Regions from separate parts of the Lysinibacillus sp. NPDC056232 genome, predicted to be linked through region 2. Evidence: riboswitches for the same ligand, from Rfam matches in the RefSeq annotation. Region 2 holds a riboswitch; the other holds the start of a gene.
The links. A riboswitch is a leader RNA that binds a small molecule or an ion and turns the genes downstream of it on or off. The one in region 2 is predicted to bind magnesium.
Positions count from the first base shown of each region.

Region 1: another riboswitch for magnesium. It lies ahead of mgtE (magnesium transporter); the one in region 2 lies ahead of ACFCYJ_RS10120 (MgtC/SapB family protein).

Region 1 covers NZ_JBHJTF010000017.1:566-16,702, reverse strand. Annotated here, with positions in the region: gene ACFCYJ_RS13875 (LTA synthase family protein) at 1-789, shown strand, start outside; gene ACFCYJ_RS13870 (DUF2759 domain-containing protein) at 1,147-1,326, opposite strand; gene ACFCYJ_RS13865 (MBL fold metallo-hydrolase) at 1,495-2,139, shown strand; gene ACFCYJ_RS13860 (hypothetical protein) at 2,151-2,435, opposite strand; gene ACFCYJ_RS13855 (DUF2626 family protein) at 2,641-2,883, opposite strand; gene ACFCYJ_RS13850 (helix-turn-helix transcriptional regulator) at 3,003-3,713, opposite strand; gene ACFCYJ_RS13845 (hypothetical protein) at 4,126-4,287, shown strand; gene ACFCYJ_RS13840 (hypothetical protein) at 4,754-4,927, opposite strand; gene ACFCYJ_RS13835 (GntR family transcriptional regulator) at 5,080-5,451, shown strand; partial or broken gene ACFCYJ_RS13830 (ATP-binding cassette domain-containing protein) at 5,456-5,683, shown strand; gene ACFCYJ_RS13825 (hypothetical protein) at 6,139-6,651, shown strand; gene ACFCYJ_RS13820 (hypothetical protein) at 6,697-7,299, shown strand; gene ACFCYJ_RS13815 (hypothetical protein) at 8,421-8,609, shown strand; gene ACFCYJ_RS13810 (alpha/beta hydrolase) at 8,896-9,918, shown strand; gene ACFCYJ_RS13805 (Ger(x)C family spore germination protein) at 10,193-11,350, shown strand; partial or broken gene ACFCYJ_RS13800 (nucleotidyltransferase domain-containing protein) at 11,449-11,751, opposite strand; gene mgtE (magnesium transporter) at 12,417-13,775, opposite strand; M-box (ykoK) riboswitch at 14,029-14,194, opposite strand; gene ACFCYJ_RS13790 (AcpB/EbpR/MafR family transcriptional regulator) at 14,501-15,976, opposite strand; partial or broken gene ACFCYJ_RS13785 (HD-GYP domain-containing protein) at 16,133-16,137, shown strand, end outside.
Region 2 covers NZ_JBHJTF010000010.1:72,899-89,035, reverse strand. Annotated here, with positions in the region: gene ACFCYJ_RS10180 (replication-associated recombination protein A) at 1-42, opposite strand, end outside; gene cymR (cysteine metabolism transcriptional regulator CymR) at 267-686, shown strand; gene ACFCYJ_RS10170 (cysteine desulfurase family protein) at 766-1,911, shown strand; gene mnmA (tRNA 2-thiouridine(34) synthase MnmA) at 1,968-3,092, shown strand; gene ACFCYJ_RS10160 (tetratricopeptide repeat protein) at 3,175-3,834, shown strand; gene ACFCYJ_RS10155 (hypothetical protein) at 4,245-4,466, opposite strand; gene ACFCYJ_RS10150 (GTP pyrophosphokinase) at 4,714-5,457, opposite strand; gene hisA (phosphoribosylformimino-5-aminoimidazole carboxamide ribotide isomerase) at 5,678-6,445, opposite strand; gene recD2 (SF1B family DNA helicase RecD2) at 6,668-9,100, shown strand; gene ACFCYJ_RS10135 (hypothetical protein) at 9,232-9,420, opposite strand; gene hpaB (4-hydroxyphenylacetate 3-monooxygenase, oxygenase component) at 9,766-11,202, shown strand; gene ACFCYJ_RS10125 (magnesium transporter) at 11,291-12,064, opposite strand; gene ACFCYJ_RS10120 (MgtC/SapB family protein) at 12,083-12,787, opposite strand; M-box (ykoK) riboswitch at 13,159-13,332, opposite strand; M-box (ykoK) riboswitch at 14,105-14,279, shown strand; gene ACFCYJ_RS10115 (magnesium transporter CorA family protein) at 14,527-15,456, shown strand; gene ACFCYJ_RS10110 (magnesium transporter CorA family protein) at 15,478-16,137, shown strand, end outside.

The DNA of each region.
Region 1 (16,137 bases), on a different contig from region 2:
TCATATAAGATTGGCGAAGGGCAAGCTGTTAACTGGGGTATGAAAGATGTCCCATTCCTAGAGCAATCCGCAGCCTTAATGAAAGATATGCCACAGCCATTCTATTCTCGACTAATTACTTTAACGAACCACTATCCATTCACATTGGACCCAGAAGATGTAATGATTCCTGAATATACGTCAAACTCAGGTACATTAAATCGTTATTTCCAAACAGTTCGTTATATGGACGAAGCTCTTAAAGACTTCTTCCAAGGTTTAAAAGATCAAGGTGTATATGATAACTCTATTATTGTAATGTATGGTGACCATTACGGTATTTCAGAAAACCATAACAAAGCGATGGCTCAATATTTAGGAAAAGAAAGCATTACACCATTTGATAATGCACTGTTACAAGAAGTACCATTATACATCCATATCCCTGGATCAGGTGACGGTAAAGAAATGACAGAGGTTTCTGGACAAATGGATTTACGTCCAACAATTTTACACCTTCTTGGTGTTGAAACTTCAAAAGATATGCAACTTGGTGCAGACCTATTCTCACCAGAGCATGAAGATTTCATTGTGTTCCGTGACGGTCGTTTTGTAACAGATAAATATGTATATGCTGGTGAAGCTTGCTATGACAAAGCAACTGGTGAAGAAATTGATGGTGAGCCATGTCAGCCATACGCTGATCGGGCTACGAAAGAACTAGAAAATTCTGATACCATCATTAACGGTGATTTACTCCGCTTCTATGACCAAAAGACAGGGAATTTGAAGCAAGGGGCAGTTAAGTAAACAAAAAGAGAGATCTCATGTTTAATGAGATCTCTTTTTTGTTGTACAATCAATTATGCCTCGGCATAATTGTAGCTGTCGCTCCGCTTTCGTTACATAAAACACTTGCTGAAAGAAGTTAAACGTTTACTAGCCTGTTTAGCAGAAGTGACGAGCTATTTACCACATATTACAAAAGAGTATAGAAGAGCTTCTTTTAAACTTTAATAGGGGCGTATAGGAAGCCAAATAAACAGCTTAGAGTAAGTGTTAGACTGCTCGAAAGGTCAAAAAGAACAGTTCAAATAGGAAATAAATATATAAAAGAGAGAAAAAAGAGCAGTCTCGTGATGGAGACAGCTCTTTTTTCTCTGAATTTTAGTGTAATGTTGGAGGGTATCCGCTATGAATTACAGTCATAATTACGAACCAACCGAATACTACCGCACTTAATAAGTTGAAAACAACGCTTAAAAGGTTCTTCTCTTTAAGTGCTTGGAATGTACCAACTACAGCTAAAATTGCTACTAGACCAAAAATAACCATTAATAAGTTCATTAAAAATTGACACTCCTTTCGACATCAGAAAATGAATGTCGTCAACAATATTCCTCCTTAATTGTAAACGTTCTACCTGTTTTTGTCGAGAACTAAAATAGCTTAAACTATGAACATTTATCGTCAAATGGTGGTAAAGGCTGTATAATTGTAATTGAGGTGATAGCAATGATGAACGTACGAAGTTATTCACTTGGACCTGTCCAAACGAATTGTTATATCGTATCGAATAAAAATAAGGAATGCATAATTTTTGATCCAGGAGAAGAAGCGGATCGAATTATCAAGGCAATACGTAGTAACGGCCTAAAACCATTGGCCATTTTCTTAACACATGCGCATTTCGATCATATCGGTGCCGTAGATGCTGTCCGCGAAGCTTTTAATGTACCATTATGGATTCATGAAAAAGAAGTAAGCTGGTTAGGAGATCCAACAAAAAATGGCTCTAGTAAATATGCAGCATTACCAGATTATATAGTCGGCACACCGGCTGAAGAAAATATAATTAAAAAAGAACAATTATTTGAAATAAGCGATTTTGGTTTTAAAGCTATTTTTACGCCAGGACATTCACCGGGTAGTATTTCATATATATTTGAAAATGATGGCTTCGCTATTGTTGGAGATACACTCTTTGAGCAAGGTGTAGGTCGTACAGATTTACTAGGAGGCTCAACAAAAATATTACTTGCATCTATTCATGATAAGCTATTGTCATTACCTGAAGATACTATTATCTACCCTGGTCATGGTAATTATACAACAGTCGGTGCAGAAATGGAGACAAATCCTTTCTTGAATGGTTTTTAAGGTGCTCTTCATCATAGCGTGTGGGTTGATTTCCGTTCCGGCTGGCGCTTTGTAGCTGCCGCTTTGCTTTCGCTACAGAAAACATTTGTTGCTGTCGCTTCGCTTTCGCACAGATAAAACATTTGTTGCTGCCGCTTTGCTTTCGCACAGAGCAAAGCTTCCTGGGGCGTCCAATGAGCCGCTTGGGCCAACATGTTGTTGGTCACGAAGGCGTTATCACAGAACGTGATGGTTTTTAGCCTTCGTCCCTCTATTGCTTGATCCCCAAGGAGTCGCCCAGCCTCCACTCCAATCAACTTACAGAGCTTCGTGTTGGATTAAAACCTAAATTAACTTCATAAAATACAAAAATCCCCCTTGCAATTTGTTGGATAGATAAAATAAACCAAAATCTAACCATGTAATTGCAAAGGGGGATTTTACTATGCCTTGATAAATGATGTGAATAAATTTACATAAAAAAAGCATGTCTCACATTTGGTGAGACACGCGTTTTTTGTATTAATGACCGACACCAGGTACGTGAATGAATGTTGTATAGTACGTGAAGCCAGCAAAGAATACAGTTAAATATGCTCCGAAAATGTACATGTACATACGTTCTGAAAGGTTCAAGAAGCCTAATAATAAGAATAAACCTGTATTACCTACGAATAATAGCGATACTTCGTTCATACCACCAAGGTAGAACATGACTGCAAAAATACCTGTCCAGAATGCCATAACTTTATACATATTATCCATGAAGATTTCCCCTCCTTTTGCCCACGACACAATAATCTCTTACTCATTATAAATGATATGAAAGGTATCTGTAAACTGGAACTTCTTCTTCTTTGTGACAAACAATTGGATTTTAAAAGTTAGTTATCGATTTCTGTCACGTTTATTTCATATTTACATAAATCGCAATTATGTATCATGCTATCAATTTGTACAAAATCATTGCTCGAAAATAACGCATCTACCTGACCTTTTAAATAAGATTCATGTAAAGAACAAACAATTTCTGAATGAGTAGAAAGCTGCTCCTGGAATGGACAATTAAAAATGGAGAACGTCACTCTTTTAACGTGCTCTGTTTGTTGTACTTGCGGGATATAGCCAATTAATGCTGCATTGTCAGTTAATAGCTGAAGCTTTCGTTCGAATGAAAGGGTATTATTTAATTGTAACTCAGCATTGACATAATTCTTCATTTGCTGATAACCGTCTTGGTAACTTATGTCTTGGCATCTTTCCAGTGCAGATGGTCCGAACTCTTGAATTAATTGGATTGACCATTTTAATAGTCGATCCTCATCACGTCTCGGGAACGTTAATGAAACACCTTTATCTGAGGCCTTATAAACACGACCAGGTCTGCCACCTTTCCCAGTTTTAGCAAAATCAGCTGTGATGATATTGATTTCTGATAGCTTTGTTAAGTGTAGACGTGCAACGTTTGGATGTATGCCGAATTTATCAGCGATGTTTTGAACCGTTACAGTTTTCTTCTCTTGCAGGATGTACTCATAAATAGAGTATCTAGTTTCATCGGCTAATGTACTAGTAATTTTTAATGGATGGATCATTTGCTTCACCTCTATGTAATTTTTGAATGTTATTTCTTTTACCAAGTGTTAGGAAAAAAACCATGTTGTTTCTATTATATTGTATTATTGAAAAAGATACAGTTCCTTTAGGCATAAATATTAACTTTTTCATAAGATACTGTTCATTATTAGTGGAAATTTGCACGTTAATCACATTTTTATAGCAATAAACATGTTTGATAGGAAAATTTATAGCAAATTTTTATTTTAAGAAAAGGGCTTTTCTCGTGACTGCTTCCTTTCTTTACTAGGAAATAACGAATAGAGCAGATATATTCGAATGAACTAGAAGAGGGATTTTAATATACAGAATTTTGAAATAAATAAGCAGCTTTTACTATTTTTCTAAGTCTTGCATAGGATATTGTAATATATTTGAATTAAGGGGGAGATGAGTATAGATAAGAATATTAAAGATGAAAATAATGATCATATTCCAGAAGCTGCAAGATGTACGCTAGCTTTTGTACTCGCTACTTTATTAATTTGGGGAATTTTTGCTTTTAAAGCCGGAAAATATCGGGTTTGGTTTTCAGTGATAGTTGATAATTGAAATAGTTTTTATTTAGAGTCTACAAGGTCCTTTAATTAGGTGCCTTGTATTTTTTGTGTAAAAATCCGGTAATTCAACATTCTTATACTCTCCATATCCATCATTGTCGATAGAGATAAATCGTCATGTCATTTTATTTGAGGTCACTGTACAGACTAATCGATTAAGTGTATTAATTATTGCAATGAATGAAACGAGCGAGCGGTAAGCAGGTTTTACATGTATTGGAATGTTAATAATCATAATCATTTGATTGAGTTATATCTATTGATAAAACTAACAATTGCACTACTACTTTACTCCTTGATCTTAAAAATAGTTAGCTCAACTCCTCTCGTAAAATAAAATAGTTGCAATGTATTTTGCAATGTGTAAAATGTGTATAAAGTATATATATATTGTGTTGTATTGAGAGGTTTAACTTCTTTTAGCGGTAGTCTAAACACACCCGCTGAAATAGAGGAACTCAGTCTAAGAACGCCACGTCCTGTGGCATACCGAAATGACCGACATCGTGTCGGCCCTCGTGTTGTTGCCGCTGACGCTTTGCTTTCGCGCAGATAAAACCCTTTTGCTGACGCTTCGCTTTCGCACAGACAAAACCTTTTGCTGTCGCTACGTTAGTACTGCGCTTTCGCACAAAAAACATTTGTTGCTGCCGCTACGTTAGCACTGCGCTTTCGCACAGAAAACATTTGCTGGCCTAAGTACAAAGCCGATTCCGGACGCAATTATGCCGAGGCATAATTGATTATTATTTTCTCAATCAACAAATGAAGAAGAGGGATTAACATGCAAATCATTATTTCGAATAGTTCAAAGGAACCAATCTATGAACAAATTACAAATCAAATTAAGTCATTGATTTTAACAGGTGACCTCTTGGAAGGGACAGCATTACCCTCTATGCGCCAATTAGCAAAGGATTTACAGATTAGTGTGATCACAACCAAACGTGCTTATGAAGAATTAGAGAAGGCGGGCTTTATTTATTCCATTGTAGGTAAGGGCTCTTTTATTGCGGAGCAAAATTTAGAGGTAATCAAAGAGAAAAAACTAAAAGTCATTGAAGAGCAGTTGAGTGCAGTCATCAAAAATAGCAGAGAAATAGGAATGTCACTTAATGAATTGCAAGAATTATTGAGTATTTTAAATGAGGAGTGAAGCAATGGAAAATGTCATTGAAATAAGTAATATAAGCAAAAAATTTAAAGGTTTTTCTATTGAAAATCTTGACTTACAGGTGAAGAAAGGGTACATAACAGGATTTGTCGGGGCAAATGGTGCCGGAAAATTGACAACAATAAAAATGATAATGAATTTATTGAAGCCAGATACTGGGGAAGTTAAAGTTTTTGGGTTGGACTACAAAACACATGAAAAAGTAATTAAAGAAGTGAATATAAGGTAGTAATTATAGAGAGAAAATTACTGACTTAGTTTATATTCCTGAATGAACCGTTAGGGGAAATTAGCATGTTATCCACATTTGTATAGCAAAAAACATGTTTGATAGGAAATTTTATAGCAAATTTTTAATTTAAGAAAAGGGCTTTTCTTGCGACAGGTTCCTATCTATACTAGGAAATAACGAATAGAGCGGTCATATTCGAATGAACTAGAAGAGGGATGGTAATATACAAAATTTTCAAACAATTATTGAGCGGAAATGTGAGTAACTTTTACTAAAGGCCTATTATTTCGGTGCATCAGATTGATTATTAGTTCCAAAAAGTGTACGATATCTTATTTATTTTTGAAAATATGATAAGTTACTCAAAGCAGATGAATTACCAAATGATCTTACGAACCGAAAATTATAAATTAACTTTGAAAAGGAGAATCACAAAAATGAAAAAAATAATATCTGGTTTATTAGTCTTGCTTTTACTAGTTAATATAGCAATTCCAACTAATTCTTTAGCTGCTTCTAATTATTCCAAAAATGAAAATTTGGTAATTAACGGAGAAATTGTTGAAGCAGAAGATTTGGAAGTACAACCAAAATTCATCTGGTTTGCTGTACCGGCAATAGCTATTTCTGACATAGTCTGGGCAACAATAGGTGCAACTGCTGCTACAGGTAGTGTATTTCTTTTATGGATGAATCAGCCGACTCTAACTAACGAAATTGATACAGCTTATCGAGCGATACCTAAAAAGATTTTAGATAGTGATGGTTCTATTGATATGGGTAAGTTTTCTCAAAAAGTAGGTGGGAAAACCGCATATAAAGATCCTAAGACAGGCTGGGAAATAGATAAAGATACTGCGGGTCATGGCGGTAGAAAATGGAAACTTAAAGATGATAAAGGTAATAGAGTTGCTTCCCTGGATGAAAAAGGGAGGATTATATCTAAATAAAAATACCTAATATATGTTATTATCTTAAAAGGGGTGTTTATTTAGGTGAGTGAAATGTTTTTTAATCAAAATAGAAAGATTAAAAAAATGTTTGATTCTTTTAATCTTTCTATTAATTTTGATATTACAGGATTTCTCGAAAAAGAAGAAGAGATTTACACTAAGTACCCAGAAAATTTTCTGATAATAGATCGTTTTCCAATGATTATTGATAAATCGATGGAATGGTTTGCTCCTCTTGACTTTTGTTTTAGTCAAAATGATCAAACACCAAAAGAATTTTTTGAAGTCGAAAAAAAATTTATAGACACTTTAACTATCTTATCATGTTATAGCTCTTTGTGGGTACAAAGTTCTTATTACTTTTCACTAAGAGAGGTACCAGATTTCTTCACAAATGAAGAAAAAGATTATCTTCTAGAAACGAAAGACCATCCTTTTATTCAAATTATATCTCCAAAAGAATTAAGTAATTACTTAAAATTAAGTCTAAGAGGGTACGAGCAAACTATAATTTATTTACCAGAATTAAAGATTATTGCATGGGTAAATGAATTAATTGTTTCTGTATTTGTTCAAGATAAGAAATATAGAAAACTCATTGAGACGATCAGTTCAACTGAGGGTCTATATTTAAGAGAAAAATAGGGCTAAGGACTTTTGAAGTCCTAGTATTATCCCCTTTAAGTAGACAGTGTAAAAAAGACTATAATTATAGTCAATTACATGTCCTATTTGGAGGGGATTTTTCTATTAGCATAACAAATAAAATATCATTAACGTCGTATAATTTTTAATTGAATTTTCTGTTTTTTTGTTCCTTGCGTTTTAGAATAAAATGAAAGACATATAAATAGAAATAGTGAATATCCATTTGTCACTATAACCTTTAACTGGAGCAACTGACAGTTCAAAATCCTAATGGTACCGTATTTCCTTCTATTTTCCGAAGCCAAATACGTGCCGGTTTCCATAGTACTGCTTTTAAGTACCTAATTGGGGAAACTTATATTGAATCGATTTTAGAATAAGGTAAAATGAATGCTACTCTTACCAATTGTAAAAAGGCACTAGAACATCATCCCTACATAAAAAGTAGTTTCTCCATATATTTAAAATGAGTCAATTGTATTTCCTCCTTACGTATAATTAAATTTGATATAAACATACTTAAACTGTAAGAACCTTCAACCGCTTGTATTTCGCAAATGAAAATTGAGCCACTTCGCAATTGAACAGGCAATCCATTTCAGTGGACAAGTTAAATGTCATAGCACATTTTTCGGTGGGCTTTACATGGAGCCTCTGCGGGCATAATTCGCACTTTAAAGGCGTAGTATCAGTAATTTAACGCCCGTACAAGGGTATCATGCCCGCCACTCCAAATAAAGCCGAGGTGTTCTTCTGGAAAAGACAGGTAGTGTAAAGTGGCTCACTGGCTCAGTTAACAATTGGCTCAAAATTGGGTTGCGATATACAACCGCTATATATTGCTCATTGACTAAACTAGATTTTCACATAACTCCGAGCATTTATAGCGGTTAATTTACTCCTACCATTCCAACAAGTAATAAATCGATACTGAACTCTTTAAAAGTTGTCCTCTACTATACAATTGAGGAAATTAAAGCAGATTTTGAGGAAGTAATAAATACAAATAAACACCCCAGTACGGATAGCAGAATAGATAACTAATTACATTTGTCTGTTTTTTAAATGATAATTCCAAAGGAGGTTATACAATGAAGAAAATATTTTAAATAGGGGTATTGTCGATATTAACACTAACTGCATGTAGTGAGGAGGAAGCTTCATATAATGAAGAAGCTCCAGCTAGTGAGCAAAAAGAAGCTAAAGAAAAAACTGTAAATGCTTATACTGAAGACGTTTCTGAGAAGAATCCTATCGATGAAGCATCTAAGGAGCTTCATACAAAATATAGACAGTATGATGAATAAACACAAAAAGCCCAGGTACTCTACATTGCTATTCCACATACATAATATTCTCTTCTATTGGTTGAGGGTCGAAATCTGATATAATACATTTGTATGAAGTTCAATAATGTCTAAACTAGACTAACAATATTCATCATTCATCTTATTAGATAAATCTTGTAGTGGGAGGAAAATCAGAGTATAAAGAACGCTGGTCTTTCTTTTTGCATAACGTAGGCATCCCCCCTCTTCTTTTTCCGTCAAGTGAATTTCATATAAATACGTAATGAGGTAAGGGTAATTCAATTTGAAAACTAAAAAAAGTTTTTATAAGAAAAAAAAACGATGGATGATTCCAGTTTATATTATTGTCATTCCTATATTGCTTATATTTATAATTGGTCAGTTTACACCTGTACTTAATACCTTTATAATCAAGCAGCTTTTTGAAGCTGATTCTTTTGCATCCCCTAAGGATATTGAAACAATAAAAAGGCAAGTCCATGTTGAAAAAGATATTATTTACGATAAACATGGAGTTGAGAATAGTCTTTTAGATATTTATTATCCGAAAAATATTAAGGGAGAACTCCCTGTTATCATGTGGATACATGGCGGTGCATTTGTATCAGGTAGTAAGGAACAAACGCAAGAATATGGAATGGCATTAGCCAATGAAGGATATGTTGTAGCAAATATAAACTATGCTATTGCACCGGGACAAAAATATCCGGGGCCAATCATACAAACTAACCAAGCTCTTAAATATATACAGGACAATGTTTCGAAATATGGCGGCAATATGAATCATTTATTTATTGGCGGTGATTCAGCAGGGGCTCAAATTGCCAGTCAAACTATTGCGATAATAACTAATGAAGCTCTAGCAAAATCAATGGATATTCAACCTACTGTTGATAAAAAACAGTTAAAAGGTGCTCTTTTATTCTGTGGAGTTTATAACATGGATAAAATAGGTGCTCAGTCATCTCCAATAATAAAAAAAGGTATCCAGTCAGTATTTTGGGCATATACAGGAAAAAAAGATTTCAAGTCCTTCTCTAGACTAGATGAGATGTCTACAGTTAAACATGTAACACCTAATTACCCACCTACCTTTTTGACAGTTGGAGATGCAGATCCACTAGCCCCGCAATCAACAGAGCTTATAGATGTTCTCAAAATGAATGGTGTAGAAGTAGAAAGTGTTTTATTTGACGGAACAAATACTGACCTAGGTCATGAGTATCAATTTGATTTTACTACTACACACGCTGAACAAACACTAGGGAAAACGATTGCCTTCTTGAAAAAACATAGTGGGAAATAGACCAATAAACATAGTATTTCTATCCCCGAATAAAAGTTCACTTACCAATTATTTCTTATTTTTAATAATTTGAATCAATATCCTAACCTAAAACCGATTTCCATATAGGTAATCGGTTTTTTCTTTTTAGAAAATAACTTTTCCTTAAAACCTTATTTTTTAAATCATCTACTGAACTTTCCCTTAAAATTTTTAAAAAGACCCTTTTATTTATAATTCTCTTCATTTTTGCCAAACTAAATAAAATATGTATTGATATTTAAGGTGGAGAGAAATGAATAGGATAATTAAGGGCTTTTTTATATTAACCGTAACACTCCCTCTTCTATCTGGATGTTGGGATGAGATAGAACCCCAAAGAATGTACTATGTTAATGGGGTCGGGGTGGATTTTAAAGACAATCAATATGAAGTTTATCTACAATTAATTAACTTTAAAGACATAGCAAAATCTGAAACACCTTATGCTCGTGAAGCACCTGCAGAGATTGGATATGCTAAAGGGGAAACTATGGAAGAAGCTATTTATGAATTATATCGCTCCATTGATCAAGAAGTATTTTGGGGACATATGACCTATCTGATATTTACAGAAGAGGCTTTAAAACACGAGGAAGTTATTTCAGTTTTCGATACTTTTTCGCGATTTAGAGAAACAAGATATCAGATAAATGTTCACTTTACCCAAGACTCTCTAGAAGAAATTCTTTTGATAACACCTATTTTAAATAAACCATTAATTGATTCTAAATTAAGTCATCCATTAAACATCCGGAAATTAGAAGTATTTACAGAACCCGTTAGCTTAAGGAATCTTGTTATTGGTTTAAATGAACCTAGTCATGAAGTTAGTTTACCTTTGGTTTCAATTGATGAAAATTGGGAGACAACAAAAGAGCACCCTTCAAAAGAGACTACAATTAAGGGGATAGGAATACTTTCAAAAGATGGATTTAGGGGGGTAATTAAAGGTGATACCGCAAGAGGTGTTAACTGGATGCAGAATAAAAAGAATAGAGGAGACTTAACCTTTAAATTAGACAGTAATAAAAGTTTAACAGTAGATATTGAAAAAAAATATTTTGATGTTAAACCAATTATTAAAGGCAATCAAGTACAGTTTAAGGTTGATATTAAAGTCGATGTTATACTTAATGGTTTCAAAAGTAAGGCAACAGAAAATGAAATACGTAAGGAAGTTATTAAGAAAGTTAAAGAGGAAATAAAGGCAACCTACGAAGCAGGATTGAAGTTAGACGTTGATATTTATCGTTTATCCGAATACCTTTATCGAAACAACGTAAAAGCATGGAAAGCATTGGAGAATAACGGGAAAATCCCCTTGACTAAAGAATCAATTAAAAAAATAAATGTTCAAGTTGATAAAATAAAATCAGGTAGAAAAACATTTGAAACAACAATTAAAGAATAAATACAAAATGACCAGGCTCACAAAAAAATGTGATTACCTAGTCATTTGTATATAAGACTATCACTTATTTATAGTTGATAACCCTTTTTGGTTAAATTTTCGTACTTATCCAATACATCTGAGATAAACGTTCAACTGTTATGGTTAAAAAGTTGCTTATTTCTAATTTAATCCCATCTCCCGTTAGATAGGACAGACCCTCTTCCTCTTCATACGGATGATATGCCAAAATGTTTCCATCAACCTTTTGAATGGGGGAACTTTCGATCTTCCTCTTCTGGTGGTGTTGACCACAAAATATGCAATTCAATGTCCGAATTTTCATCCTGTAAGTTTCTTGAAATCGATCCTGCCAGGATTATAGCTTCAATTTTCGGGTTTTGCAAATAGACTTCTGCCATATCTTTTGGGGGCAGGTTTTAGTATGGTTTTGGAGACAGTCGGAATAGGATTAATAGGTTTCATTAAAGACGTAATTTAGTTTGAACATTGACTTTTTAGTATATTCTTTCAATTAATACCTTTGGTGTACCCAACGCCTACAAAGGAATCTTTTTAAAAAGACATTTAACAATAACTTTGAAATCACAAGGTTATTTTGATGGAAAATCCCTCTATTTACGTTTTGCATCTTACACCGAAAGCTGTTGACATTGCCACTTGACGTATAAATTACATTTATTGATTTTTCAGTTAACACTTTCTTTTTATTCTTTACTTGTTCAAAATTCATGAAATTTTTTTGTGAGTTACTTTTTAAATGTCCTTTATGTAAAAAGACAATAAAGTTATTTAAAAACCTAAAAAACATGTATAACCCCGTTCTAATTTTAGGACGGGGTTAAAATATAGTAGTTTAATTTTCAATATAAGATACTTCACTAATAACAATAAAGTCGTTTTAAATCTAAGGTTTATTCAAAAATAGTGCTTGATTGTTGAAAATCAAGCGCTATTCTATTTAAGGTTCTTGAAGCTAGGCAGTCCTTTTTGAGTTATAGTCACCCATTTGCTTAACAAATCTTGATAAAGCTTAAAGAATACCACCAGGAGAGCAGTGAATTTTCTACATCAATTTTGAAATAAACATTGTTGCAATGCCAAAGTAAATAAGTAAGGATAGTATATCATTTAGTGTTGTAATTAATGGACCCGAGGCCACTGCCGGATCGATGTTGAATTTATATAATATTAGTGGGATAATGGTCCCGGCTAAAGTCCCAATAATTAGAGTCACAACTAATGAACTACCAACAACTAAACCTAAAATCGGATTTCCTTGCCAAATATAGGCTATAATCGAGATTAAGATTCCACAGGTAATGCCTATAATCAGTCCAACTTTAAGTTCCCTAATAATAAGTTTAAAAACTACTCTTTTATTTGTATCTGTAGTGATTAGACCTCTTACAACAACAGCTAACGATTGAGTGCCTGTATTTCCAGTCATCCCAGCAATCATAGGCATAAAGAAGGCAAGAGCGACAACTTTGGATAATGTTTCTTCGAAACCGCTAATAATGGTTCCTGAAACTAATCCGATAAATAAAAGTAAGATAAGCCAGGGAAGTCGGCGATACGCAGCTACGTGTGCCTTCGTGTCAAAATCAATGGCTTTACCAGATGCCGAAAGTTTTTCAATATCTTCGTTTGCCTCCTTTATAACAACGTCAATAATATCGTCAACTGTTACAATTCCTACTAATTCATTATTTTTTTCTACAACAGGAATTGATAAAAAATCATAACGTTCTATTGCACGAGCAACTTCTTCCTGATCCGTTTCAGCAGAAACGGAGATTACTCTGCTATACATAATATCCTGAATTTTTTCAAATTCATTACTTATGATTAAATCCCGATAGGATACAACACCTACTAATTTTTTATCATTATCAATTACATATAAATAGTTAATCGTTTCTGAGAACTCTGCAAAAATTTTGAGTTTATCAATTGATTCTCGAATAGTAAAGTGTTGAGGAATCCACACAAAACGGTTTGTCATTATTCGTCCTGCAGTTTCAGGGGGGTAGTTCATGATATTTTGAACAATTTTTGATTCTTCTTGTTTCATACCTGAAAGAAGTTCTTCAATTTTATCAGGAGATAGGTTTTCTAATAATGAAGCTAAATCATCATTATCCATTAAATTCATTACCTGTCCTGATTTTTCAATCCCTAATTTATTAAGAACTTTTAATTGGAGTACCTTTTCAAGCTCTTGAATGAGTTCAGCGATTTGTACAGAAGTAAGAAACAATAAGAAACGTGTATGATGTTTTTCTGGTAACCCCTCAAAAATCCGTGCAATATCATAAGGTTGGAGTTCCTTTAATGTTGCTTGAAATTCTTTCTGTTTCCCTTCTTTTAATGACTTGAAAATTTGAAGAGTTATTTGGTTTTCTGTCATGTTTTTAATCATTTTAACCACTCCTTAATTGAGAAACAAAAACAAAATTCCTCTCAACGATAAAGCAATAGTTAAGAAAGATAATTTAAAATTCCTCATAAATATTCTTTGTATTTAGTTCATTTTTATAACATTTCGAGTTTGGTTCTGAATAGTCATCCATTTTCCTCACCTCACAGAAAAATAAAACACCTTCATAACGAATGAAGGTGTTTACACGGTACTATAAACGTACATTGATTGCACTACAAATAAATGTAGCAAATGTGCTCCTCCATTCGTAGAGCTTTAGCACTGTGTGGCATAGGACAAAGCCAGCTACATTAAAAACCACCTTATGTCGATGGTTTCTGTTGACCCATTGGCGTCTTTCGACATTTTTGGGCAGTAGCATATCTCCTACACAGGAGCCTCACCTAACGAGGATGTTTTGTTTGAAATTTCACTCTATAAGAATATCTTTGAAAAGTCAATGTTTTTATAAATGATTTAATATTTTGACACATTAGTATCTCTGTCTTAAGTAGCTATTGAATTTGATTCATTTTTTTATGACTTTGTCTCCTATTTAAATATATACCGTCTGCTAAACACGAAAAGATTCTGTATATCACAGGATTTTTTTAGCTATCAGATGTTAGAATTGCTGATTTCTGTAACTCTGATTAAATGAAAAATAAATCAATAAGTTCCTTTGTTGGCTTACATTACACAAAAGGAACTCTTAAATCACTTACTTATTCAAACTCTTTAGAAAGTTTCAAATGAATTAAAGTGAAAATTTCTTTTTGTACTTTATTCAGATCATGTGACAAAGGAATTGTATTAACGCAAATTATAGGAGCGGATATATCCTTTAACCCTGAAATATTCGTGATAATTAAGTCATAATTTTTGGAAACCTCTCTGAAAGTACTTAGATTTAATTCCTCAATTATAAATGGCTTAATTAAATGTCCAAATTGATATACCATTATATTTTGTATGAACTCAGTGTGTTCTATGTCTGCATCACAAAATATTCCTACATGAAGTATCGGAACTTTACTTTTTAATGCACTCAATAAGTGTCCCCAATTTATAATCAATATGTATAACGTTTCCGTAAAAAAATTCGAAGTCCATTTAAATTCCTTATGAAATTGAAATTTCGTTAGCTCCTCTTTTAAAAACAATACAAAGTATGAAAATTCATGAGAAAAACGTTCTGAAAATAAACGTCTTTTATCATTTAAAATAAAACTTCGACCATAATTCATGGTTTGCAAATTATATAATTCCAAAATTATCTTTTCTTTTTCTTTATTTTGAATGGGTATATTTAATTTGGTTGCGAGACAATGCAAAAAAGAGTCGATTTTAGGGACAATTATCCATGCTTTATTTATTTTTTGTTGAATCATTCTTTCTAATGTTTCGTAGTTGAAGGCATATTGATTATTAAGTAAAGCAGAAAAGAGCTGTTGAACAGTTTCTTTGTTAAATTCAAGATTAAAAGTGTCTTTAAACCATTCACAAAACAATGTGTTATCAAAAATGCTTAGATCTAAATGATTTGGAAAATGTTCTGGAACAATTTTCTTGTGATGATTCTTTAATCGAATCACATTTACCATTGTCCAATTTTTAATTCTAATTAAGTCTGGGAAATTAGGTTGAATATGATTTGCTTGCATTACATGGAGGAATAATTTATCCAATACTTTGATTTGTGTGTCTTCAAATGGGGTATAAGTTACACCATACTTCTCATAAAAAAAATGAACCATAATAGATCTAATATTTTGTTCGTTCCCAATTATTTTACAAGGGTTTGTTACGATTTGTATTTCATACTTATTTAAAAAAGTATTCAATTTAGCAATAATCCGTCTCATAGTGGAAGAGCTTAGAAATAACTCATTTGCTATGGTTTCAATGTCGTATTTCTCTTCAAAAAATATGCGTTCGAGGAACAAAAATTCTGGACTTAAAGATAATACCTTTTGATAAATAAAATCTGCAGAATAATGATTTGGATAGGTAAGCATAACACCATTTTGAGATGTTTGAATTTGAAAGGGTTTAAATTCTGTATTTATTAACTTAATGTCATCACGTAGAACTCTTTCAGAGCAATTGAGTGTTTGAGCTATCACACTCAAAGTAATCCATCCATCCCTTTCATATAATTTCTCTAAAAATTGTAGTTGTCTGAGTAAGTTTTTATTCAAAAGTAAGCGCACTATTGTATTCCTTCCTTAGTTAACAAAATTCATTTGGTACATTTCAAATTATTCCGATTGTGAGGTATTTTTTGAAATGAAATATTGGTTTGGGTTTGATAACATTTTTTTATATTTAAATAGTTAAAGGAGATGAATATCTTGATGAA
Region 2 (16,137 bases):
GGTTAAAGGACGCATGCGATAAGCGAGTGGTTCATTATGCATTGAAAATTCCCCCTTTCAACTGTTTCATTGATTTTCAACTTTTTTTAGCGGGCTAAATGTTTATTTGTGCTTATAATGAAGCATTACATAGTATTTTGCCTAACTATACTAAGGCGCAAGTAATAGTATATCATAACCTCCCGAGAGTATTTCCGAGTTTTGCGAGAGGAGATTATGTTATACTGTTGGTAGTATTTTTGACTAGACTATTTGAGGGTGATAAAATGAAAATTTCTACAAAGGGCCGTTATGGTCTAACGATTATGATTGAATTAGCAAAGCATTATGGGGAAGGACCTATTCCACTACGCAAAATCGCTGCTGAAAAGGAGCTTTCTGAGGCATACTTAGAGCAGTTGGTTTCACCATTACGTAATTCTGGCTTAGTGAAAAGTGTACGCGGTGCATATGGTGGGTATATGCTTGCAAATCCACCAAGTGAAATTTCGGCGGCTAATGTTATTAGTGTGTTAGAGGGTCCAATTCAACCAGTAGAAGGTATTGAAAATGAAGAAGCACCTCAGCGAGAGTTATGGCTCCGCATTCGTGATGCGGTGAAAAATGTATTAGATACAACGTCAATTGAGGATTTAGCACAATATACGGAGGAAAATGTAGCGGAAGGCTATATGTTCTATATTTAAAATTAGGCTAAAGCACAGCTCCTTGCCCTGTGGCATGGAGACGAATCTTTAGCGCTTTTCGTACAAAGGAGTTTTCAACATGAATTCATATATTTATCTCGATCATGCTGCGTCTTCACCAATGAATGACAAAGTAATAAACGCTATGACTACAGCAATGCAACAAGTTTATGGAAATGCATCAAGTATTCATGGGATAGGTCGAGAGGCGCGCAAATATTTAGATGATGCACGTGAAATACTTGCCAAATCAATTGGTGCTCAACCAGGGGAAATTATTATAACAAGTGGCGGAACAGAGGCGGATAATACGGCTATTTTTGGCACTGTTTATGCACGGGCTGCTGAAGGGAAGCATATCATTACCACACAAATTGAACATCACGCGGTTTTACATACTTGTGAAAAGCTTGAGCGAGATGGCTTTAATGTGACCTATTTGCCGGTGGATGAAAAGGGACATGTTTCTGTAGAAGACGTGCGAAATGCATTGCGTGAGGATACAATTTTAGTAACGATTATGTACGGTAATAATGAAGTCGGTACAATTCAACCGATTGCCGAAATTGGTAACTTGCTACGCGAACATAAAGCTGTTTTCCATACAGATGCTGTACAGGCATATGGTTTAGAGTCAATTAATGTTGCTGATTTACAGGTTGATTTGCTAAGTGTTTCCGCACATAAAATTAATGGGCCTAAAGGTATTGGTTTCCTATACCAAAAAGCAGGGACACCATTTACTAGTTATGCATTAGGTGGAGCACATGAGAAAAAACGTCGTGCAGGTACTGAAAATGTGCCCGCAGTGATTGGCTTTGCGACTGCAGTGCAAATTGCAAATGAGTTGCGAGAAGAAAAGCGAGTGCTATACAATCGCTTTAAGCAAATTATGCTGGATGTTTTCACGAAGGAAAATTTAGCATTTCATGTGAATGGAGAGTTAGAAAATACGCTCCCACACGTTTTAAATGTAAGTTTTTCTGGTATGGAAGTAGAGTCATTCCTTGTAAATCTTGATATGGCAGGTATTTGCGTATCTAGTGGTTCTGCATGCACTGCTGGCTCCATTGATCCATCACACGTGTTAGTTGCGATGTTTGGACAAGGGACAGAGGAATTACGTAACTCGATCCGCTTTAGCTTCGGCCAAGGTTTAATAGAAGCTGACGTACAACATGCTGCTGAAAAAACTGCGGCGATTGTGAAAAGACTCGCAAAATAATAATTTGCAAAAATTGTACATGTAATGGAATTTTGATAAAAGAAAAGGTGACCATAATGAAAGAAACACGTGACCCCTCACAAATTCGTGTTGTTGTCGGCATGTCAGGTGGGGTAGATTCTTCGGTTGCTGCATATTTACTAAAACAACAAGGATATGAAGTAATCGGGATATTTATGAAAAACTGGGATGATACAGACGAAAATGGCGTTTGTACAGCTACAGAAGACTATGATGATGTTATTAAAGTATGTAATCAAATCGGGATTCCGTACTATGCAGTGAATTTTGAAAAGCAATATTGGGATAAGGTTTTCACCTACTTTTTAGAAGAATATAAAGCAGGGCGCACGCCAAATCCTGATGTTATGTGTAATAAGGAAATTAAATTTAAAGCGTTTTTAGAGCATGCGATGGATCTTGGAGCTGATTATTTAGCGACGGGTCACTATGCTCGAGTTGATCGTAGTGGCGATGGCGAAGTTCAAATGCTTCGAGGCATAGACAATAATAAAGATCAAACGTATTTCTTAAACCAATTATCTCAGGAACAATTGTCGCATGTAATGTTCCCAATTGGACATATTGAGAAAAAGGAAGTCCGTAAAATTGCGGAGGAAGCTGGGTTAGCGACAGCGAAGAAAAAAGATTCAACAGGAATTTGCTTTATTGGAGAGCGTAATTTCAAAGAATTTTTAAGTCAATATTTACCAGCTCAACCAGGTAAGATGGAGACGATGGATGGTGTCGTAATGGGCCAACATGACGGATTAATGTACTATACACTCGGTCAACGTCATGGTCTTGGAATTGGTGGTGACGGGGAGCCTTGGTTCGTGTTAGGGAAAGATTTGGAGCGCAATGTGTTACTAGTTGGACAAGGTTTCAATAATGATTCGTTATTTTCAACTTCACTGACTGCTGTGAAAATGAACTATACTTCGACAAAAAAATTGCCCGGGAAATTTTCATGCACAGCAAAATTCCGTTATCGTCAAACAGATACACCAGTAGAAGTGGAAATTTTAGCGGATGGACGTACACATATTACGTTTGCTGAGCCAGTACGTGCGATTACACCTGGACAAGCTGTTGTACTATATGACGGTGAAGAATGTGTAGGTGGCGGTACAATCGACGAAGTCTTTAAAAATAATGAAAAACTAACATATGTAGGTTAATTTGCGCAAAGACTGCTTATACTCTTTCCTAAAGCGTATAGAATTTAGGCAGTCTTTCGCTACATAGAGGTGAAGAAAAACAATGGATTTTAACGAGCAAGGCATTCAGGCGTTTCAAGAAAAGCGCTACGAGGATGCTGCACAACTTTTTACACAAGCGATTGAAGAAGAGCCTGAAAACCCAATAGGTTATGTGAATTTCGGAAATCTCTTAGCAGTCTTAGAGGATACTGAACGAGCAGAACGCTTTTTTCAAAAAGCAATCACTGTCGATGAAACAGCAGCAACTGCTTATTATGGTTTAGCAAATTTATATTATAATGCGGAACGATATGCGGAAGCAGTAAAGCTTTATGAGCAAGCACTAAAACATAAAATTGAAGGCGCAGATGTGTATTATATGATGGGCAAATGCTTTGAACGAATGGAAAATTCGAAGCTTGCACTGCCATACTTACAACGAGCTTCAGAGCTTGCACCAGAAGATACACAAATTCGTCTAGCATATGCGATCGTGCTATGTGCATTAGAAATGTTTGAAGAAGGTAAAAGGGAATTAGATTATTTGATTGAACAGGATTGGAATAACGCAGATGCACATTATAATTTAGGTGTATTATATGCGGTATCTACTGAGCAAACAGAAAACGCTATGTACCACCTAAAACAAGCATTTACATTACAGCCAGAATACGACCAAGCACGTTATCTTTACGATATGATTGCACAGCGATTTAACTAATATAATTTAAAAGCTCTCAAAAATACTGAAAGGATGCCAAAATTACATTGGCATCCTTTCAAATTGTCTACAAGGGAACATATATTAAAGTGTATCAATAAGCAAAGGTTGATTTTCACTCCGAGTTGGCGCTTTCCGCGGGCTTGGCTGTAACTTCTTTCAACAGGTGTTTGGATAACCTGCTGGAAGAAGTTACAGCCTCCGGCGGATGTCACGGAATCGGAAAGGAGTTCTTTGTGCATGCACAAAGCCGATTCCGGACGCAATTATGCCGAGGCATAATTGATTCTCCTCGTCACTACGTTCCTGCAGGGCTTTCAGCGCAAGCTCATCCCGCAGGAGTCGCCACTCTCCGTGAAAAATCAACAACTCCTAAGCAAAAGTAGTATTATTATAAATAACATCCTATGCTAAATAATACATGCTAGGTGAATTGGTTGATCTTCGTTCCGGCTGGGCGACTCCTTGGGGATCAGCAATAGAGGAACGAAGACTAAAACCATCACATCCTGTGATAACGCCTTCGTGACCAACATCGTGCTGTTGCTGTCGCTACGTTGCACTACGCTTTCGCACAGACAAAAACACTTTGCTGACGCTTCGTTAGCACTACGCTTTCGCGCAAAAGACATCTGCTGGCCCGAGACCCTGGAGCGAAGCGGCTCATCGGACGCCCCCAGGAAGCTTTGCTCTGTGCGAAAGCGTAGCGACAGCAACAACAAATGTTTTCTGTAGCGAAAGCAAAGCGTCAGCTACAAAGCGCCCAGCCGGAACGGAAATCAACCCCTCGTTGTGCCGAAGAGTAATACTATTCATTTACGTAATAGGATTTCAACAAACTAAAAGGATGCCGAAACTAGTTCAGCATCCTTATTTATTTTAATCTTCATCATCCTCGGAAGGATCATCAAATGGTAGTTGATAGATATATTGTGCTAAATGTGCAATTGGAGTAGTTTCTAAAAATGATGATTCTGCTTCGTTCGCTTTTAAAATATTGATTTCTTCATTTAGTCGTTCCATTTTTCGATCGAGTTCAGCTACTTGAATGGCTGCCTCCTTCAATTCAAAACGGATATGTTCAGGTACTTCCTTGTTGTATTTGTAATAGATTTTATGTTCAAGGCTAGCCCAGAAGTCCATTGCAATTGTTCGAATTTGAATTTCGGCATATACCTTCTCCATACGATCAGACATAAAAATGGGGATTTTTATTATAAGATGCAAGCTTTGATAGCCATTTCCCTTTGGGGATGCAATATAATCCTTTACCTCCACAACTTCAATATCATTTTGTGCCTGTAACATTGCACTCACTTTATATATATCTTCTACAAAGGAGCATGTAATTCGGACGCCTGCGATATCACGAATGTTTTCACGAATTGCTTCAATAGATGGCTTAAGGTTCCTTTTCTTGACCTTCAATAATATACTTTTCGGTGATTTTACTCGAGTTGATAAATGCTCTATCGGGTTATATTCATGAATCAGTTTAAACTCTTCTTGTAAAATATTTATTTTCGTTTCAATTTCCTGCAAGGCAAATTTATAGGCTAAGAAGAAGCGTGTTAATTCTGTTTGTAAAGTTTGTATAGTAGTTGCTTCAAGTTCATTTTTCATACTTCATTAAATCCTTTCTATTAATAAATGTGCACACAACTAATAGTAGCTTTTCAAAACTAGCTACTATATAGAAATAAGTGCTCTGAATCTTATAGCGTTATTGTTTCATCTAGTTCAAATAAAAAAAGGGGAGTTTAGTCCCTATAGTAAATCAAACGATAATTTCAGCATTTAGTTTCATAAAAAGGAAAAATATAATCCATATTATAAAGTGACTTCACAATACCCCGCCTTGTTTGCAATAATCCACTACGTCTGAATAATGCAAATCTCCACCAAAAATTGAAAGAGCGCTACCGATTGTAACGTGAAGTCTACCATTTGCGATATTTTTAAATTTCTTTAAGTCGTCTAAAGATCGAACGCCACCAGCATATGTTGTTGGAATCGTTGTCCAAGAGGCTAAATCATGCACTAGGCTTTCCTGTATACCACCTTTTTTTCCTTCCACATCAACAGCGTGAATAAGTAGCTCATCACAGAAATTTTCGATAAATACAATAGACTCAGCATTTACTTCAAAATCACTAAACTTTGTCCATTTATCAGTAACAACAAACCATTTTCCATCGCGCATACGGCAGCTTAAATCAATGACAAGATGCTCTTTACCAATATTCTGTACTAATTGTTTGAGACGATCTAAATGGAGCTTACCATCATAGAAAATAAATGATGTAACAATAACATGAGTAGCTCCTGCATCAATATATTTTTTTGCATTTTCTGAGGTGATGCCGCCTCCTACCTGCAACCCTTGAGGATATGCTGCTAATGCTGCTAATGCGGCCTCTTCGTTTCCATCACCTAGCATAATGACGTGACCACCTGTTAATTGATCCTTGGCAAACATTTTTGCATAATAACTAGAGTCATGATTTGAAATATAGTTCTCGATAACTTCTTGATCGTTATGACCTAGTGTGCTGCCAACAATTTGTTTTACTTTGCCATCGTGTAAATCGATGCAAGGTCTAAATTCCATTAGCTTCACAATCCTTCCGTACAATAAATTCACCTATATCATAGCATGGAAAGGTTGATAATAACTGTGAATTATCAGTTATCGAAATATTCTTTCAGTGTTTTCGTAGCAAAAGTGATACGGCAGCTACAAAAATTTAGTGAATTCTCTTTTTAAACGATTTTTCAAGTTACGGTGTGGTAAAATATAATGATTGAAATGAACGGGAAAGGACGACCGAAAATGGCAGATAATCTTGATTTATTTGAACTAAATAAATTTTTTATACTCGGACGTCCAATCGTCTCTATCTTCCATAATGCGCAAAATATGTATTCGATAGTTCGTGTGAAAATTCAAGAGACCAACTTACAGTATGAAGATAAAGAAATAATAGTTGTTGGATATTTTCCGCCGCTACAAATGGATGAACAATATCGTTTTACAGGGTTATTGAAACAACATCCAAAATATGGTGTGCAATTTCAAATTGAGACATTTACAAAGGAAGTGCCAGCAACAGAGCAAGGAATTATTCATTACTTATCGAGTGATTTGTTTGTTGGAATCGGAAGAAAAACCGCTGAAACAATCGTAGAGAAACTAGGCGCAAATGCGTTACGTCTTATTTTAGAGGACCCAAATGCGCTTGATGCTGTACCTCGTTTATCTGCTGAAAAAAAAGAGGTTATCCATCGTACGATTGAACAAAATCTAGGCTTAGAACGTGTGATGATTCAACTTAATGAATGGGGTTTCGGACCACAGCTCGGCATGAAAATTTACCAAACATATCGCACAGAGGCAATTGAATTATTAACTGAAAATCCATATCGCCTAATTGAAGATGTAGAAGGTGTAGGTTTCTTTCGTGCGGATGAACTAGGTTCTAAATTGGGTATTACCGGCAATCATTCAGACCGTATTAAGGCGGCGATTCTACATACTCTCAATACTGCAGCATTATCGGATGGGCATGTGTATTTAGATGCAGAAAATGTTTTACCACTTGTAAAAGATATGCTTGAGCAAAGCCAACGAGAGGAAATTCCCTTTGAAATTATTTCTAAAGCTTGCATCGAATTGCGAGAGGAAAGTAAGATTTGCGGGGAAGAAACGAGACTCTATTTGCCATCTCTATATTTCTCAGAAGTAGGAATTGCATCAAAAATAGTAGGTTTAATCGAACGTAACAAGAAAGCTGAACATTTTAGTAAGGACGAAATACGTAAAGCGATAGGTGAAACAGAAGAGCTGCTCAATGTCACATATGCTGAAACACAAGCGAATGCTATTCAACAAGCGCTAAACTCAGCCGTTATGATTTTAACTGGTGGACCTGGTACAGGTAAAACAACTGTTGTTCGGGGTGTAGTAGAAGTGTATGCAAAGCTACACGGACTATCATTAAACCCGAAGGAATATGCACAAAAAGAAGAGCCATTTCCGATTATTTTATGTGCTCCAACAGGACGTGCGGCCAAGCGTTTATCGGAATCAACAGAGCTTCCCGCAATGACAATTCATCGATTGCTAGGTTTTACTGGTCAGGAAAAAGAGGAAGAAACTGAGCGTGAAGTTACAGGAAAACTCATTATTGTAGACGAAATGTCGATGGTCGATACTTGGCTCGCACATCAATTATTAAAATCCTTGCATGAGGATGTACAAGTTGTATTTGTTGGCGATCAAGATCAACTTCCGCCAGTAGGACCAGGACAGGTGTTAAAGGATTTGTTGGCTTCCGGGCAAATACCTACTGTGGAATTAACAGAGGTTTATCGACAAGCAGAGGGCTCAACTATTATTGAACTTGCTCACCAAATTAAACGTGGTAATATCACAAATGACTTAACGTTAAAAACGTCTGATCGTTCATTTATTAAAGCCTCATCAGATCAAGTAGCAAACGTTGTCACACAGGTTGTGAAAAGTGCGGTTACGAAAGGGCAAGAAATTCGAAATATCCAAGTGCTAGCACCAATGTACAAAGGTCCAGCAGGAATAGATAATTTAAATAAAATGATCCAGGAGCTTATTAATCCAAACGATACTGGTACTAGAAAAGAGCTCGTCTTTGGGGATGTCACATATCGTATAAAGGATAAAGTCTTACAACTTGTCAATCAACCAGAAAGTAATGTTTTTAATGGTGATATGGGTGAGGTAATCAGTATTATTAAGGCAAAGGAAACAATTGAGAAACAAGATTTGCTTGTTGTATCATTCGACGGTATTGAAGTAACTTATCAACGTACTGACCTCAATCAATTGACACTTGCCTACTGTTGTTCTATTCATAAATCGCAAGGCTCTGAGTTCCAAACGGTTATTATGCCGGTCGTACGAGGCTATTCTAAAATGTTGCGTCGTAATTTGTTATATACAGGTATTACGCGTGCAAAAAATTTCTTAATTTTATGTGGTGAGCCTGATGTGCTAGCTGATGGTTTGCAGCGTACGGATGATTTACAGCGCTTCACGTCTCTACGTGCAAGGCTCAATCCAATGGATATTGCAGAGGAAATTGTAGAATTAGAAACGATTCCATTAAACGAAGATTTACAAAATGAAAAACAAGCCATTGATTTCAAGCTAACGGTAGAAACGGAATCATATATCCATCCATTGATTGGAATGGACGGTATCTCGCCATATGATTACTTAGATAAGTAAAAGAGGATAGTATGAGGGGCAGAAAAAGTAATCAATAACAACATTCGACCAAATGGTCCTACCATATGCACAGTAAAATACAAAACCCGATCAATTCGAATTGATCGGGTTTTGTTGTGCGACCTTTTTGATTAGTGAATGCCAACTAAGTGATGTTTAACTACTTCATATGCTTGGCACACATTTTTAAATTGATCTTTTTCTTTGGCGATCATATCTGAAGCAATAGAAAATAAAAGATTTTCTTCATTATGGTCCTCCATTTTGCTCATTAAAGCAGCTTCCATTTGCGCCACGTACGAGATGATTTGTTTATTCATATATATTCTCCTTTAATAAAAAAGATGTTTTCGTTTTTAGTTTCGAAGCTATCTTACACCTGCATAAATAAAAAATCTAGAAATTCTGTACTAGTCGAAGGAGACTTTTTTGTGAATGTGTCGCAAAAATGAACTTGTTAAAAAAGTGCTGATTGAAACCGTTTTTCTCTAAAATAACTGAAAAATCGTGCAATGAAGGCAGTTTTTAACTGTATTTATAAAGTAGTACAGTTTGTAAATTATGAGGGGTTGCTATAATACAGCTTGCTGAAGCGGAACCTATTTTAGGGAATGTCATATACTAAATAAGTATAAAAAACATTTGTAACGTTTAGGGGTGACTGCATGCCAGTAATTACAGGAAAGCAATATATCGACCGTATTGACGCTTTACAAACATATATTTCAATTGATGGGAAAGTTGTCACAGGGAAGGTGTCGGAGCATCCAGCATTTAAGGGAGTAATGCAGAGTCAGGCAAGGCTTTTTGATTTACAAAATGAAGAGGCATTGGTTGAAAAGATGACATATGTTTCACCAACGAGTAATAACCGTGTAGGTATGTCTTTCCTTCAAGCGGTGACAGTCGAAGATCTCGTGAAAAGACGTAATGCAATACGTGAGTGGGCATTATCCAATAATGGCCTTATGGGGAGAAGCCCGGATTACATGAATACGACATTAATGGCTCTAGCATCGGTTGCAGAATATTTGAAAGATAAGCCAAATTGTTTCCCTCAGCATTTGTTAAAATTTTATGAGTATGCTCGAGAGAATGATTTGACTATGACACATACATTTATCGAGCCACAAGTAAACCGTCAAAAATTTTATTTTGAAGATGAAGAGGTTACAATTGCAGCTAAGATTGTCGATAAAACGAGCGAGGGGTTAGTCATTAAAGGTGCGAGATTACTAGCGACACAGGGAGGAATTACAGATGAACTCCTTGTTATATCAACAAATGGTTTTGATGAAGGAAAAGGCTATTCTTTCTCAATACCAAGTAATACAAAAGGTTTAAAGTTTTTATGTAGGCAATCATTTGTCGGAGGAGAATCGGCTTTTGATTATCCATTAAGTAGTCGTTACGAGGAAATGGATGCAATCGTTGTATTTGATAATGTTGTAGTACCGTGGGAACGCGTCTTTTATTATGAGAATGTGGAAGTTGCCAATAACTTTTTGAACGTAAGTGGTTTTCAAACACATGGTTTACACCAAGTTCTTACACGACAAATTGCCAAAACTGAATTTGTCTTAGGTGTTGTACAGTCAATTATAAATACGATAAATATCGGCGAATACCAACATGTACAGCAAAAGGTAGTTGATATCATCGTGACATTAGAAACGATGAAAGCCTTACTGTTAAAGTCTGAAATAGAAGCAAAAAAAGATGCTTTTGGTTTTATAAGACCTGACCTTCCAACAGTACAAGTAGCTATTCAGGTTTTCCCTAAAGTGTATCCGACCTTTACAGAAATTATCCAGCTACTTGGCGCAAGTGGACTAATGTCCATTCCAAGTGAAAAAGCATTTACTGCGGATGACGGCGACCTTGAGCACTATCTACAGTCTTTTCAAGATGGTGGAGAGGAGCGCGTCAAAAAATTCCGCCTAGCTTGGGATTTAACGATGAGTAGCTTCGGTACAAGACAAACACTGTATGAGCGCTTTTTCTTTGGGGACCCAGTCCGTTTAGCTAGCGCGCTTTATAATTCTTACAATAGGGAAGAATTAGTGAATAGAGTAGAAAGCTTTTTAAAAAATAATAATTAGTTTCGAGGAAGTAACTGTTTAAAACTAATTTAAACAGTTACTTCTCTATGATATGAGTTGCTGTGAAAAATATACAATATCAATAGCTTTATAGATTAGTCAGCACATCATCAAAAGTAACGATTCCAAGGAGTTCAAAGTTCTCTGTTACAACAGGGACTGCTAAAAGACCATATTTGCGTATGATTTGGAAGACCTCAGATTGGTTTGTGTTGGCAGTCACTGAAATGATTCCAGAGTTCATAATTTCACCCATTCGACTCTCTGATGGGGAAATGATAAGCTCTCGTAATGATATGACACCAAGCAATTGTTTATTGGAATCTGTAACGTATAAGTAATAAAAAGTTTCTGCATCTACTTCGCTATGCTTTAGACGTTCAAACACATCAATTACTAAATCATCTTTTGCAACTATTACTACGTCTGTTGTCATCAAGGCTCCCACTGACCCTTTTTTGTATTGAAGTAATTGCTTAATATCATCGGCTTCATCTTTTTCCATTTGCGCTAAATAATAATCAGCTTCTTTATATGATAGTAGCCCCAAAAAATCGGTAGCGTCATCTGAAGGTAATTCATTTAACATCTCCACTGCAAATGGACGGTCAAGCTCCAAAATACATTTTTTCTGCAAAGATGGTTCTAACTCGCTAAAAATTTCTCCAAATTCACAAGGAGTTAAAAATGAATAAATTGTGAAGCGTCTTTCCTCACTAAGTTCTATAAAAAATGTTGCTTGATCCATAGGGTGTAAATCTAGAAAATCCTTTCGAAAAGAATCTTTTTTTCCAGACTTTAAAGATTGCAACATGTAGTATGTGTACTCTTCTTTATATTTATATTGATGTAGTCTAATCATTATTGACGCTCCTTTCTATTACAAATTCTCAATTTCGACACTCAGGACGTGATCAATCTTTTTGACATAATAATAAATCTCCGTCGTATATTGGTCTTCTGGTACCGAAAGAATTAAGTCAATTAATTGGTGATCGTTATCAATATCTTTGAGCTTGAAATGCCGAATTTTATACTCGTATTTTTTGGAAGATCCATTTTGCCCTCTATGCTTAATCATTTTAATTAATTCTGTCATACGATAATTCGATTCCACGATAATCTTTAATGAAATATCCTGTCGGTTAAGTGTTGATAAACCTAATGTTTTAATAAAAAAGGGCACAATGTTGACTGCCACTATCAAAAGGATGACAGCACATGTTGCCTCTATATAAAACCCCGCCCCGATAGAAATTCCAAGGGCAGAAGCTGACCAGATTAGCGCAGCGGAAGTAAGACCAGAAATCACCTCGTTACTTCTTCGTAAAATAACACCAGCACCAATGAAACCAACTCCACTTACAATCTGCGCAGCAAGTCTCATCGGATCCATATTCGGATGATTGGCACCTCCAAATTTTCCGAATGCTTCTATGGAGACAATGGTTAATAAACAGCTGGCAATACAGATGACCATACTAGGTCTCATGCCAAGTTGTTTTTGTTTAATCTGTCTATCAATCCCAATCAATAATCCGAATAGTAAAGCTAGGCTTAACTTGATTATCATTTCTACTGTCATTATCATCGTCAATCACCTCTTCAGTTCTTTTTATAGAATGCCACTAAAATAAAAATAATATAAAAAAGCTCCCGTAAAAAAGGGAGCTTCTTGCTTAGAATGTATCTTGTTCGACGTACACATCAAATAAACCTATCTTGGTAAACGCCAATTTGCGAAAAAATTCATAATTGGGTTTTTGAAGTAAGGGACATATGCGGACTGAACGCAAAAACGCTGCCTTTTGCCATATTCGAATTATTTAAAAATATGAAATGCCATATCGAATAACTATCCATCACATGTTCCCCCTTTTATAGTCAAATAAAATAAAACCCCCTCTAACGATTTAGAGGGGGTGAAAAGCGCACAAAAAAACAAAAAAAGTACGTTCGTTTCCCCTTAATCGAGTTTTAGCACTATACACCGTAAAGAAATGACATCATTTCTTAGCCACCTTAAGAAAAGCCTTAATTCGGCAATTCCTGTTCTACCCATGGGTATCTTTCGATATTTCTGGGCAGTGGCCTATGTTTGCATAGGAGCCTCACCTAACGAGGACATATAGTTTTCAAGTGAATTGTACTCCGAATAATTTTGGTTGTCAACAACTGTTCAAAAGAAAAAACCTTAAAAAATGGTATCAGGGAAATAGTGTATTTTCGGTGCATCATCATAACATGGGAGGATTTCTGTTCCGTCTGGGGGTCCGATTAGCCACTTGGGGCAAAATGATATTGGCTACGAATGCGTATCACAGAGACGTAATTCCTCTTTACCCTTCCCTCGCCTACTGGCTCGCTCCAGGGTCTTGTAAATCCTCTATTTGATGAGCCATATTTTTATGCTTACAATTTTTACTTAATCAAATTGTGGGGTAGAGATTTTTCGAATTTAAAATTTATAAATTTGTAATTTACGATAATCAATAGCCTCTGTAACAGTTGTTAAGCCCTTTTCAGAATACGTAAGTTTTTTTATTTAAAACTGCTGAACAAAAAATCTAAATAGGATCAATACAAAAATCGATGAAAATACATAGAGTGGAGAGGAGCAATTGCTTTTTGTCTCTCTACTTTCGTTACGGAGCAAAGTTTACTGGAATCTTTTTGGTAATATGTGAGCTACGAGATTATGCCGAGGCATAATTGATTAGAGTAAAGTATTACGAAAGCTCTTTATCTGTTTTGTTTGAGAAAATTTTTTTCGTAAACAACCGCAAATTTCTACTCCGTTTATTTCTTATTTCGCACGGGAATTCGTAATAAAAAAACCTAAAAAAAATTTTTTGACTCTTGACAAATCAAAAAATACGGCTTACGATTGCGAAGAAATTAAATAAAACCTCGTTAGGTGAGGCTCCTATACAAACATAGGCCACTGCCCAGAAATATCGAAAGATGCCCATGGGTAGAACAGGAATTGCCGGATTAAGGCTTTTCATAAGGTGGCTAAGAGATAAATTCATCTCTTTACGGTGTATAGTGCTAAAACTCGACTAGGGGGAATCGAAAGTGCTTTTTTGTGCTGCTTATTTTTGTGCACTTTTTAAACCCTCTAGGACTCCTAGAGGGTTTTTTAATTTCCAAAAAGATCCTTATTGCATAATGCCATATCGATTAAATCCTTTTAGCAGGGGTAAAAGAGTTCATTTTTAGAAAGGAGGGGGTCAAAATGGAGAGTCCGAGTCCGACCGATGAAGATAGTAGGAGTAAAAAACTTAAATCTGTTTTAATTCAGCAGATTAGGAGGGCGATTCAATGCTTAAAATCTATAAAAGAAGCAAAGAAGGGCTACTGGAAGAACAGCCTAAGATCGTTCAGGGTAGCTGTGTATATCTCACTGAACCATCCGAAGAGGATATACAGTATGTTGCTAATCGACTTGGAGTACCAACTGACTTTATTAGTGACTCCCTTGATATTGATGAACGATCACGAATAGAAAAAAGCGGAAATGATTTATTACTGATTGTCAATGTACCCTTAAAAATGCCAAATGGTGAAACTATACCATATAGGACAATTCCAATCGGTATTATTCAAACAAGTGAAGTAATTGTAATAATTTGTCGCGTTAATCATCCGATTTTACAGGAATTTAGCAAAATTCTCGATAAGAATTTTAATAACAATATAAACGTATCTTTTATTTTACAATTGTTGCTTATTTCGGCCCGTTATTGTTTACGAAGCCTTGACGATATTAATCAAAAAGTTATTGTATCTGAAAAATTAATACAAAAATCGATCAAGAACAGTGAAGTGTATACTTTACTCAATATAAATAAGAGCCTTGTTTATTTCATAAAGGCGTTAACAGTAAATCTTGTAATGATGAGGAAATTGTCAAGAGTACTAGAAATGAATGAAGAAGATGAAAAACGGATGCAAGACACTCTTAATGAGATGCAGCAAGCTCTTGATACATCAAAAATTTACAACGAAAATTTAGGTAATATGATGGATGCATATTCTGCTGCGATTGAAATTAACCTCAGTGTTGTAGTGAAAGTTTTAACTGCATTTACGATTATCTTGACGTTTCCGACGATGGTCGCAACAATTTATGGGATGAATTTCCCATTACCGAAGCAAGATGGTGCATATGCATTAGCAGTACTAATGTCAATCTCTGCAGTCATTAGCTTGTTGACAGGTTGGGTATTTTATAAAAAACGGCTATTTTAGAAGAGAAAGTGAGGAAAAAAGATGCTTACGATATATCAAAGTAATTCAATAGGTCAATTACAACAGGTATCTGATATTGTTCACAACACGTTGCTCTATCTTGTGGATCCGACAGATGCTGAAATTTCTCAAATTTCAAATAAACTTAATGTTCCGAAAGATTTTATTCGTGATTCCTTAGACATCAATGAGCGACCTCGGATTGAAAAAGAAGATTCGTCAATGGTCATCATTCTTAATTCTCCTGTTGTGATGAATGAGGAACGTTTGTACGAGGAAATTCCTTATCGTACGATACCAATCGGGATTATTCATGTAAAGGACCATTTAATAATTGTCACAAAAGAAGACAATCCATTATGTAGAGACATATTTTCAGGAAAGTATGGAACATTTCAAACGCATATGAAGACTCGAATAACATTACTTCTATTTGAAGCGATTGCTCAATCGTATCTCGATTTTCTCAAGCGTATAAAAGCGCAGGTTGGACGATTACAGCGAGAATTAAAAGAATCACATAACAATCGTGAGCTTTTTGGTCTGATTCATATTAATAAAAGTTTAGTATATTTTTCAACATCTTTACGAGCTATGCGCAATGTCTTTTTACACCTTTCCAAAGGGCAGGATATAAAGCTATACGTAGAAGATCAACAAATGTTGCATAATGCGCTCGTA